Regions from separate parts of the Stenotrophomonas genospecies 3 genome, predicted to be linked through region 2. Evidence: predicted binding sites of a transcription regulator. Region 2 holds the regulator's gene; the other holds the start of a gene.

Region 1 (5,932 bases), on a different contig from region 2:
CGCGTGAGCGCTGCAGCCAGTCGTTGATTGCGGGATCCAGCCGCGGGTCGTCCGGAAGCTGGATGCCGAAGCGCTGCTCCAGCACGTCGCGCACATCACCCACATCATGCAGCGGGCGCTTGTCCGGTGCCTGTCCGGGGCGGTACTCGGTGTAGTTGCCGCTGCCGATGGTGCGGCGCCAGTCCGGCCCGGTCAGCGACGCGCGCAACTGGCCGGGGAAACTGGAATCGGGATGGGTACATACGTACCAGTTGCCCACCACGTTGTCGATCGGCGCCGGCGCCTGCAGATCGAAGCGGTACATCACCCGCCAGCCGTCGCTGGATTCGGCCGACAGCATGAAATCACCGCCGTCTCCCAACCGCTGCAACAGATAGCGTTCGTGCGGGGTGGCCTGCGGCTGCGGGTCATGCAGGCGCAGCGGTACGGTCGGGGTCAGGCTGCCAAAACCGGCATCCACCAGCCAGTCATCGCCGTCCACCTGCACGCGCAGCAGCAGATGGGTACGCGCGGTCAGTTCGCCGTCCTGGGCGGCCAGCAGTACGCGCGCGCTCAATGGCTGGGCATCGAAGCCCAAGGCCTGCAGCAGCGCCAGCAACCCACCATTGAGCTCGAAGCAGTAGCCACCGCGGCACTCGTCAAGCAGCTTGCGCTGCACGCTGTCCAGGTCGATCGGCACCGCATCGCGCAGCAGGCAGCTGAGGGTTTCGAAGGGCAGCAGTGCGTTGTGGCGCTGCTGCAGCAGGGTCAGGCCGGCCAGGGTCCGTGGTGGCGGCGCATCCAGCTGCAGGCGCTGCAGGTAGCGGGGGACATCGAGCCTCGTCATGGGGGCACCGGGCGGGGAAGGGAGGTCCACTGTGCTCCCCCAACCGGGGTTGAGGTCAAGCACGGCGGCCGTGTCATGCCCCCGTCGCCTGCACCCGGTACAAAGACCGCGTCCGCCAGTGACGGGGGACGCAGACGAAAAAAGGCCTAAAGTTGACCTGAATCCGGCCGATACAGGTGCGTCCTTCCGCCTGGAGTCTGTCATGTCGGCCGTTGTCCCCCACCTCCGGTCCCTGCGCACGCGTCTTGCCACGTTGCGCTCGGCGTCCCCCGGCCTGCTGCTGTGGCTGCAACCACACCGGCTCAGCGTGGCCAACAAGCTCAAGGCGACCCTGTGGGTCTGTGGCCTGGGGCTGGTGGCGATCGCCGCTGTCTACGCCTGGACTGGCCATGCCAACGCCCTGGCCGCGCGCAGCCAGGCCAGCTACCAGCGCGGCAGCGATCTGGCTGCCAGCCTGTCCACGCGGGTGGCCGAAGCGCGCCGCCTGCAGACCCAGTATGCACGCAGTTTCGATGATGCTGACCGCAGCCAGTTGCTGGCAGCACAGAAGGCCCTGCAGGCTGACCTGCAGGCGCTTCGCGCGATGCCGATGGACGCCGGCCGACGCAAGGCGCTGCAGGTGCTGACCGAATCGGCCGACGCGTTCTCGCAGGGTGTCGCCGCCCTGTTTGAACGGGTCGACGAGATGGGCCGCGGTGAGGCCGGCCTCGCTGCACAGCTGCAGCAGGCCGCCGAAACCCTGCAGGCACAGGTGGATGCGCTGCAGCGGCCGTCGCTGGCGCTGTCCCTGCAGAAGATGCGAAGGCAGGAGGCCCTGCTGCTGCTCGACGGTGATTCCACCCACGCCGACCGCGCCAGCGAGGAAAAGCTGCCGTTCGACCTCGCGCTGGCGGGCCTGCCCGCGGATGCGCAGGACGCCCTGCGCAGCGGGATGGAGGGCTATCAAGGCGCCCTGCTGGGGTATACCGCGGCCCGCGTCGGCCTGGATGTGGAAGCGCAGTCGCTGCTGGATACCGCCGCGGGCGTAGCGCCGGCGCTGGCCGCTTTCCAGCAGGCGCAGGTGGCAGCGCTGGCCAAGGCGCAGGCGCGCCAGCAGGTCGCCGCGCGCACGATGAGCGTGCTGTTCGCACTGACCCTGCTGCTGGTGGCCGGCGTGCTGATCACCAGCCTGGTGCTGGCGCTGCGTGCGGTGCGCCAGCCGATCCAGGACACCCTGCGTTTCGCCAGCGACATCGCCGACGACCGCCTCGACACCACCCTGCGCGTCTACAACGCCAACGATGAGATCGGCCAGCTTGCCCAGCGCCTGGTCGACATGCAGCAGCGCCTGCGCGCGCGCATCGAAACCGAGCGTGCCGTGGCGCGCGGCAACACCCGCGTGCGCCAGGCGCTGGACAGTGCGCAGACCGGGCTGATGGTGGTCGATGCCGAGGGCCTGGTGGCGTACGCCAATCCGGCGCTGCTGGAGCAGCTGGAACGTCAGGGCGATGAGCTGGTGGGGAGCGATGCGGTACGCCTGCATCCGGCGCTGGCCAGCCTGGCTGGCGTGCGACAACGCGAAGAACGCGAGATCGGCCATTGCGGTGTGCGCTATCAGCTGGTCGCCAATCCCATTGTCGACGAGGGGCATTTCCTCGGCGTGGCGGTGGAATGGCGCAGTCGCGCGCTGGAAACCCTGCTGGAAACCGAAGTGGCAGCCCTGGTCGACGCGGCCGCGCACGGTGACCTGCACGGTCGCATCGCGCTGGAGGGGAAGCAGGGCTTTGTGCGCACGTTGTCGACCAGCATCAATCGCCTGTTGACCACCTTCGAGACCAATCTTGGCGATCTGCAGGCGCTTCTGGCCGCGCTGGCCCGCGGTGACCTCAGCGTGCGCATGGAAGGTGAACTGCAGGGCGTGTTCGCGCGCATGCGCGATGATGCCAACGCCACCGTCGCGCAACTGGGCCGCATCGTCACCCGCATCCAGCAGGCCACGTCCAGCCTCGATACCGGTGTCGGCGAGATCGTTGCCGGTCACCATGATCTGTCGCAGCGTACCGAGCAGCAGGCGGTCAATCTGGAAGAGACGGCAGCGTCGATGCACGAGCTGACCGACACTGTTGGCCGCAATGCCGATGCCGCGGGCCGTGCGGATGCGCTGGTCAAGGGCGCGGCGGCAGTGGCCCAGCGCGGAGGCGAGGCGGTCGGCCAGGTGGTGGCCACCATGCATGGCATCAGCGAAGCCTCACGGCGGATCGGTGACATCACCCAGCTGATTGATGGCATCGCCTTCCAGACCAACATCCTCGCGCTCAACGCGGCGGTGGAAGCGGCGCGCGCTGGAGAGCAGGGCCGCAGCTTCGCCGTCGTGGCTGCCGAAGTGCGCCTGCTGGCTCAGCGCAGCGCGGAGGCGGCCAAGCAGATCAAGGGATTGATCGAGGATTCGGTGGCGCGTGTGGGCCAGGGCAACCAGCAGGCCGAACAGGCCGGCACCACGATGGGCGAGATTGTCGGCAGCGTGCAGCAGCTGGCGGATCTGCTGGCCGGGATCCGCAGCGCGTCGCAGGACCAGCATGCCGGCATCGCCCAGGTGAACCAGACCATCGTGCAGATGGAGGCCAGTACACAGCGCAACGCCAGTCTGGTGGAAGAGGCGGGGGCCTCGACCGCGCAGATGCAGGCGCAGGTGCATGCCCTGGCAGAAGCCGTGGGCGCGTTCCGTCTGCAGTCGATGCCACAGGCGCGCGCTGCGGCCTGATCCCGCTCCGGTAGTGCCGGCCGCTGGCCGGCACCGTCGATGATCCTGCCGGCCAGCGGTCGGCACTACCCTTGTGGCTCAGTACACGTCGCGCCGGTAGCGCCCGGTCTCCAGCAGCGTTTCCACAACCTCATCGCCCAGCGCAGCGCGCAGCACCTGGTCCACGCCTTCGGCCATGCCCTGCAGCGAGCCGCAGACATGAATCACCGCACCACGCTGCATCCATTCGCGCAGCGCATCGGTGGCGGCATGCAGGCAATCCTGCACGTAACCACCTTCGCCATCGCGCGAGAACGCCAGGTCCACCCGCGCGAGATGGCCATCGGCCTGCCACGCTTCGATCTCGTCGGCGAACAGGAAGTCGTGCGCGCGCTGGCGCTCACCGAACAGCAGCCAGTGCCCGTGCTCGCCTGTGTGGGCAGCTTCGCGCAACAGGCTGCGCAGACCCGCGATGCCGGTGCCATTGCCGACCAGCACCATCGGGGCGCCACTGACACGATGGAATCCAGGATTGCGGTGCACACGGGCCACGATGCTGGCACCGACCGGGGCATGCAGCGCCAGCCAGCCCGAGCCCAGCCCGGCTCGACCCGACAGGTCATGCACCAGGCGCACCACCAGTTCCACCACTTCATCACTCGTGGAGGAGGCGATGGAGTATTCGCGTCCGGGCAGCGTTGGCAATCCGGACAGCCACAGGCAGGCATCCTGCACCGCCAGCGCGGCGTCGGCCTCGGGCAGCTCGCGTTCACTGGCCAGCGCCAGCAGGGTGCGTGGGTGGCCGTCCACCAGCAGCGGCTGCAGCGGATCCAACCCCTGTGCCTTCAACACGGCGTTGGCGTGCCGTGCGTTGTGCCGGGGCGCGATATGCAGGATGTCGCCCGCCTGCCACTGCACGTCGGCCGGTGGCGCAAGACGGATGCGCCAGATGGCACCACCGATGCTGCCCGGATTGAGCCGGTCGCGGCCGAGCAGCCGCCACTCATGCATCTGCGTGGCCGCCGGCAGCACGCTGTCATCGGTGACGATGCCGGTCAGCGCGCCCAGCTGCAGCTGCCATTGGCGCAAGGCCGCTACCGAGGCGGCATCGACTTCGACGCGGTCGAACAACGGGCGCGCGCCGTTGCCGAGCAGCCAGCCATCAACCTGGCGACCGAAGCCGCAGTAGTGCGGGTACTGTCGGTCACCCAGCGCCAGCAGTCCAAACTGCAGGCCTGACAGGTCGAGTGTCTGTGCCGTCAGCCGTCGTGCAGCGCCTCGCGCCGCATCCGGTGGCTCGCCGTCGCCGAAGGTGCTCAGTACCCACAGCACCTGCGCGGTGCGTGCCAGCTGCGCGGCATCAACGCGGGCCAGTGGCAGCACCTGCACCGCATGACCGGACGCCTGCAGCTGCGCGGCGGCGCGCCATGCCAGTTGTTCTCCCAGTCCACTCTGGCTGGCATGCACCACCAGCCACGGCGTACCACCGCCATCGGCAGGCGTTGCTGGCAGCGACTGGCGCAGGTCACGCGCGGCGCGCTGGCTGCGGCGGCGGTCCAGGTAGAGCATCCAGCCGGTGATGAAGAACAGGCTCATGCCCAGGCTGCTGAGCATCACCACGACACGCCCGGGCACGCCGAAGTAACTGCCCGAGTGCAGCGCGAACACGCTGGTGGCCAGCTGCGCGCCGGCGCCCTGGCGCGCATAGGGGCGGGCATCGAGCGTGGCCCCCGTGCCTGGGTCCAGCTGCAGCAGATCATGCGCGCGGTCATGCTGGCCGCCGCGCTGCGACGGATCACCGGCCATCACCCGCACGTTCAGTGCCTGCCCCGGCTTCTCCGGCAGGCGCAGGTCGATGTAGCCGGTGCGCACGCCGGGCAGTGCGTACAGCGTGGCTTCGATGCGTTCCAGGTTCAGGGCGGCGTCGGTGGCGACCTTGTGCTTGGCGGCCGGTGCGACGCCCAGCAGGGTGTTGGCGGTACTGCGATACCAGTCGAACGACCACCACAGGCCGGTCAGCGCACTCATCAGGTAGATCAACAGCACCCAGGTGCCGACCACCGAGTGCAGGCTCCACAGGAAGCCACGGCCGCTGCGTTTCCATTCCACCGCCAGCCAGCTGCGCCAGTGCCACCAGCGCCGCGGCCAGCGCAGGTAGAGCCCGGACAGGGTGAAGAACAGCAGCGCGATGGCACAACTGCCGGTGATCCATTTGCCGCGCTCGCCGGCGGCGAGGTGGCGGTGCAGGTCCTCGACGAAATCGAAGAACGCCTGCCCGCGCAGGGCACTGAAGCGCTCACCGCTGTACGGGTCGAAGTACACCCAGTGTTCCTTGCCGCCGGCAAAGCGCGCCACCGACGGCCGCTGTCCGGTGGCATCCACGCGCA
Region 2 (5,932 bases):
TGCCTCGCGCAGGTCGGGCATTTCCACGCCATGGTCGATGGCGTTGCGGACCAGGTGCACCAGCGGGTCGGCCAGCGCTTCGACCAGGTTGCGGTCGAGCTCGGTCTCCGCGCCGATCAGTTCCAGGTCCACTTCCTTCTTCAGCGAGCGGGCGACGTCGCGGGCAACCTTGGGGAAGCGCGAGAACACCTTGCCCACCGGCTGCATGCGGGTGCGCATCACTGCCGACTGCAGGCGGGCGGTGGCGATATCCAGCGTGGACACGGCGCGGTCCAGCTCTTCATCGCGCAGGCGTGCACGCAGGGTCTTGAGCCGATTGCGTGACAGCACCAGTTCGCCGATCAGGTTGACGATCGCGTCCAGGCGCTTGGTGTCCACGCGCACGGTATGTTCGGCCTCGGCCAGCGGCTTGGCGGCCGGCTTCGCCACCGGTGCCGGTGCGGCGACCGGGCGCGGCGCTGCGATCGGTGCCGGTGCCACCACGGCCGCAGGCTTGGTGCCCGGTGCGGCGCCACCGTGCAGCTGGTCGAGCAGGGCTTCGAACTCGTCTTCGCTGATCAGTCCGTCGTCGGCCTTCTTCGCTGGCGCGACCGCGGTCGGCGCGTTGCCACCATGCAGCTGGTCGAGCAGCGCCTCGAATTCGTCGTCGGTGATCAGGTCGCTGCCACCCGCGGTGGGTGCTGCTGCGGCGGCGGGTGCAGCCACGGCACCGCCGTGCACGTCGAACTGTGCGATCAGGTCCGGCGGCGCATAGCCCGGCTCGGTGCCGGAGGAAACCGCGTCCAGCATCGACTGCAGGTAGTCCAGCGATTGCTGGGCCGCGTCGAAGTGGTGGGCCTGCAGCACGGCCTGGCCGGCACGTGCGGCGCCCAGCGCCTCTTCAGCGGCATGGCACAGCTCTACCATGGCGGTGACGCCGAGGAAGCCGGCGCCGCCCTTGAGCGTGTGGTAGCCGCGGAACACCGCGTTGAGCTGGTCGCTGTCCTGCGGTGCCTGCTCCAGCGACACCAGCTGTTCGCCGAGGCGATCCAGGATCTCCTGCGCCTCGATGATGAAATCGGCAGTGATGTCGTCGGATACCGCGCTCATGCTTACAGCCCCAGATCCGACAACAGGTCGTCGGCGTCGTTCTGCGAGACCGCGTGGCGGTCCAGTCCCTTCAGTGCCGGCCCGGCCAGTTCCGGGTCGGTGCGATGCTGTTCCGGCGGCAGGCCGAGCGCGCCGAAGCCTTCGTGCACGCGGCGGACGATGCCGACCACGCGACGGATGATCTGCCCGGTCAGGTCCTGGTAGCTCTGGGTCAGGGCGATCTCGGTCAGGTTGTGGCGGATGCGCTCGAGCTGCGCGTCCTGGCCCGGCTGCAGGCCTTCAGCGCGCAGCTGTTCGGTCAGGCTGCGGCATTCCTCGGCCAGGTCCAGGGTGCGGTGCGTGGCCTGTTCGGTCATCGCCACCACGTGGTCCAGTCGCGCGCAGGCGTCGTCCAGTTCGCCGGCTTCGCTCGGCACGGTCGGCAGTTCGCCCAGCGCCTGTCCCAGCTCGCGGGCCAGCCGCGAGAGGCCGCTCATCATCGGCTGCGTGCGCAGCGCGACCAGCCCGTCGATGCGCTGCCGCCAGGCGGCCTCGTCACCGGATTCGAGCGCGTCCAGGGCCTCCTGCAGGCGCAGGGCGAGGGCGTTCTTGTCGACCGTGGTATCCATCAGGCGCTGGCCGCCAGGCGTTCGAAGATCTTGCCGAGCTTCTCTTCCAGCGTCTGCGCGGTGAACGGCTTGATGATGTAGCCGTTCACACCGCTCTGGGCGGCTTCGATGATCTGCTCGCGCTTGGCTTCTGCCGTGACCATCAGCACCGGCAGGGTCTTCAGCTTGGCATCGGCACGGATCGCCTTGAGCAGCTCGATGCCGGTCATCACCGGCATGTTCCAGTCGGTGACCACGAAATCGAACGGCTGGCTCTGCAGCAGCGACAGCGCGGCATGCCCGTCCTCGGCTTCGGCGGTATTGGTGAAGCCCAGATCGCCCAGCAGGTTCTTGACGATTCGACGCATGGTCGAGAAGTCGTCGACGATCAGGATGCGCATGTTCTTGTTCAAAGCAGAATTCCTTTGTTGTTCATTCCGGACGACCGGGGGCAGCCGCCTCGGGGATGTTCATTCTTCGAGGCCTGCGTCGGCAGCCTCGAACAGCTTCAGCCGGCCACGCAGGCGCAGTACCGCCTGGCCGTGGATCTGGCAGACCCGCGACTCGCTCACGCCGAGCACCGCGCCGATCTCCTTCAGGTTCAGTTCCTGCTCGTAGTACAGCGAGAGCACCAGTTGTTCGCGCTCGGGCAGGTGGCCGATGGCCTTGCCCAGCTCGCGACCGAACTCGCCGCGCTCCAGTACCTGCTGCGGGGTCGGCCCGCCCTGGGCGACGGTGTCCAGCTCGCCCTGGTCCTCGATGCGCGATTCCAGGCTCAGCACCTGGCCACGTGCAGCGTCTTCCATCAGCCGCAGGTACTCGGGCAGCGGCATCTCCATCGCGGCGGCCACTTCAGTGGCGCTGGCGGCACGGCCACTGCTCTGTTCCAGGCGGCGGATGGTGGCGGCGGCATCACGTGCACGCCGGTGCACCGAGCGCGGGACCCAGTCACCACGGCGGATCTCGTCGATCATCGAACCACGGATGCGGATCGAGGCGTAGGTCTCAAAAGAAGCACCCTGGTCGGCGTCATAGCTGCGCGAGGCTTCGATCAGGCCCATCATGCCGGCCTGGATCAGGTCGTCGACCTCGACGCTGGCCGGCAGGCGCGCGGCCAGGTGGTGGGCGATGCGCCGCACCAGGTCCGAATGCTGGGCGATGACTTCGTTCGCCGCCGAGCGCTGCACTTCCCTGTACTGGGCTGCGCCTTTCATGCCGTCACCCCACGCTGCTTGAGGATGCGTTCGAGGAAGAACTCGACGCCGCCACGCGGTTCGGTCGGCGCCTGCCAGCGCGCGGTACGGCGCGCGATCTCGGTGATCGCCAGCGCCGCCGGGCTGGACGGATAGGCCTTCACCACCGGCTGCTGGCGCTGCACCGACAGGCGCAGCCAATCGTCCTGCGGCACGCAGCCCAGGTAGTTCAGCGAGACATCGGCAAGGAACTTCTCGCAGACGCGGGTCAGCTTCTCGTACAGCACGCGGCCCTCGTTGGGGTCGCGCACCATGTTGGCCACCACCTGGATGCGGTCCACGCCACGCTCGCGCGACAGCACCTTGATCAGTGCGTAGGCGTCGGTGATCGAGGCCGGCTCGTCACAGACCACCACCACGGTGTCCTGTGCGGCCTGGCAGAAGGTCAGCACGCCATCGGTGATGCCCGCGGCAGTGTCCACCACCATGATGTCCAGCTCGCGCTCCAGTTCGGAGAACACGTTGACCAGGCCAACGTGCTCGGCCGGGGCCAGCTCGGCCATGTGGCGGCGGCCGGATGCGGCCGGGACCACCAGCACGCCGTTCGGGCCTTCGACGATGACGTCATCCAGCGTGCAGCGGCCGGCGACCAGGTCGGCCAGCGTAAAGGTGGGGTTCAGGCCCAGGATCACGTCGATGTTGGCCAGGCCGAGGTCGGCGTCCAGCAGCAGCGTGCGCTTGCCCATGCCAGCCAGCGCCACGGCCAGGTTGGCCGACACATTCGTCTTGCCCACGCCGCCCTTGCCGCCAGTGACCGCAATGGTGCGCACAGGGCCGAGCGGCTCGCTGCGGGTGGCCGACAGCGGGAAGGTCTTGGTCAGCTTGGCGTACTCACGCGACGGCATGGTTCAACTCCGGGTTGCAGGGCATATCGGCCGCGCGGCGCAAATCTTCAAGGCGAAGTACAAGATTGGCTGCACTGGCCCGGTGCAGGTCCTCCGGGACGTCCTGGCCATCGGTCACCCAGGTGATCGGCAGGGCATGATCCACGGCCACCGACAGGGCGTTGCCGAAGCGGCCGGTCTCGTCCAGCTTGCTCAGTACCAGACCCTGCAGGTTGGCGGCGCCGAAGCGGCGGACCACCTCGTCCATGTCGCCGAAGCTGGTGTTGGCCGGCAGCACCAGCAGGGTGCGGACCTGGCGCGCGGCACGCAGCCACTGCAGCTGGGCGGCCAGTGCGCGGTCGCGCGGGCCCAGGCCGGCGGTGTCGATCAGCACCAGCTTGTAGTCCTTCAAGCGTTCCAGCAGCTGGTCCAGGTCGGTGCCGCTGTTGGCCTCATGCACCGCGATGCCGAGCTGGCGGCCGTAGCCGTACAGCTGCTCGCGGGCACCGATGCGGGTGGTGTCGGTGGTGACCAGGGCCACGTCACGCGGCGCGTGCTTCTCGGCGAAGCGCGAGGCCAGCTTGGCGATGGTGGTGGTCTTGCCAGCGCCGGTCGGGCCGACCAGGGCGATCACGCCGCCTTCTTCCAGCGGGTCGACCGGGGCGATCGGCAGCTTGCGCGAGATCAGCCCCAGCATCAGGCCACGGCCACGGTGGGCTTCGGTCTCCAGCGGGATCTGCATGGCCACGTCGCGGGCGAGGCCGGCATCGAAGCCATACTCGTCCATCAGGTCCAGCGCGGTGGCGCGCACCGGGCAGCCGCGCAGGCGCTCGTCGGTGAAGCGGTTCATCTCGCGCTCGATCACATGGCGCATGCCGGCCACTTCCTGGCGCAGCTGGCGGATCTCGGCGTCGTCCTGGGCCACCAGGGTCAGTGCCGGGGCTGGGGCCAGCACGGGGGCAGCGCCGGTTTCGTCGCTGGCTTCGACCGGTGCCGGTTCGCTGGCGACGATCCCGGGTTGCGCTTCGGTCACGGCAGCGGTCGGCAGCGGCGGCGGCTGCACGGCCGACGCCGCGCTTTCGTGATGCGTCTCGTGCGGCGGGTCGATCTGGAAGCGGGCGCGGTTGGCCGGTGCGGCGGTGCTGGGCGCCGGTGCGACGATGGCTTCGGCGAACGGAGCGAAGATCTGATCCGGCAGCGCCGGTTCGTTGACGGCGGCGCGTGCCAGGGTGGCGGCGAAGCCGGTGCTGCCGCGGGTCGGCACGATCTCGTCGGCGCTGTCCAAGGTGCGGCCGGTGGCGCCGACCGCAGCGCGGGCGAGGGCAGCCACGGCCGAGGTGGTTGCGGCGACCGGTTCCGGTGCCGGGGTATTGCTTCGGCGGCGGGTGACCGCGGCGATCACCGCGTCGGCGGCGGTGCGCGGCTTCGGCGCCGGTGGCGGAGCGATGTCACGACGCGAGGCTTCCAGTGCACGCTGCACGGCGCTCTCATCGTAGTTGGCGGCGGCGACGATCTCGATGCCTTCCTCGATCCGGCGGTTGGACAGGATCACGGCGTCAGGACCATGTTCCTTGCGCACCAGGTTCATGGCCGAGCGCATGTCGGCGGCGACGAATCGTTTGATTTTCATGCTGTGGTCACGGGACGAAGACGGCGGGGTGGCGGTCGGAGAACTCGGGTGGTCGGTGGTCTGCACGGTGCGGGTTCCCCTTGGTATCGGTCTGTTGCGTTGGTTCGAAAGTGGTGTCTGTTTTCTGGCGCATCGGAGGGCGGCGTCAGCTGATCGTTCCGACCAGCTTCAGGCGCTTGTCCTCCGGCACCTCGCTGTAGGCCAGGACCGACAGCGACGGAACGCTGTGGCGGACCAGGCGGGCCAGCGCGGCACGGACCGGGCCAGGTACCAGCACGACCGCGGGCTCGTTGCGGGCTTCCTGCTTGCTGACACATTCGGCCAGGCTCTGGTGCAGTCGCTCAGCGAGTCCGGGTTCCAGCGCGGCGCCGTTGCCCTGCGTGGACTCCTGCAAGACACGTTCCAATTGTGGGTTGAGCGTGAACACCGGCAGCTCCGCCGACATTCCGGCGATCTCCTGCACGATGAAACGACCCAGCGCGGTGCGCACCGCGGCGGTCAGTACGGCCGGGTCCTGGCTGTTCGGAGCGTGTTCGACCAGCGCTTCGG

The links. The regulator FliA, encoded in region 2, starts transcription of late flagellar genes. The targets are predictions, from matches to a motif close to TAAAGTTTNNCNNNCNNNGGCCGATAA.
Region 1: the regulator FliA is predicted to act here: its motif matches at 974-1,000, upstream of ACX9OT_RS02405 (methyl-accepting chemotaxis protein).

What each region holds. Positions count from the first base shown of each region.
Region 1 covers NZ_JBTMUR010000001.1:533,463-539,394, reverse strand. The annotation lists gene ACX9OT_RS02410 (arylamine N-acetyltransferase family protein) at 1-826, opposite strand, end outside; gene ACX9OT_RS02405 (methyl-accepting chemotaxis protein) at 1,029-3,566, shown strand; gene ACX9OT_RS02400 (PepSY domain-containing protein) at 3,645-5,932, opposite strand, start outside.
Region 2 covers NZ_JBTMUR010000017.1:47,742-53,673, forward strand. The annotation lists gene ACX9OT_RS19350 (chemotaxis protein CheA) at 1-1,089, opposite strand, end outside; gene ACX9OT_RS19355 (protein phosphatase CheZ) at 1,092-1,697, opposite strand; gene cheY (chemotaxis response regulator CheY) at 1,697-2,089, opposite strand; gene ACX9OT_RS19365 (RNA polymerase sigma factor FliA) at 2,147-2,890, opposite strand; gene ACX9OT_RS19370 (MinD/ParA family ATP-binding protein) at 2,887-3,774, opposite strand; gene flhF (flagellar biosynthesis GTPase FlhF) at 3,761-5,383, opposite strand; gene flhA (flagellar biosynthesis protein FlhA) at 5,529-5,932, opposite strand, start outside.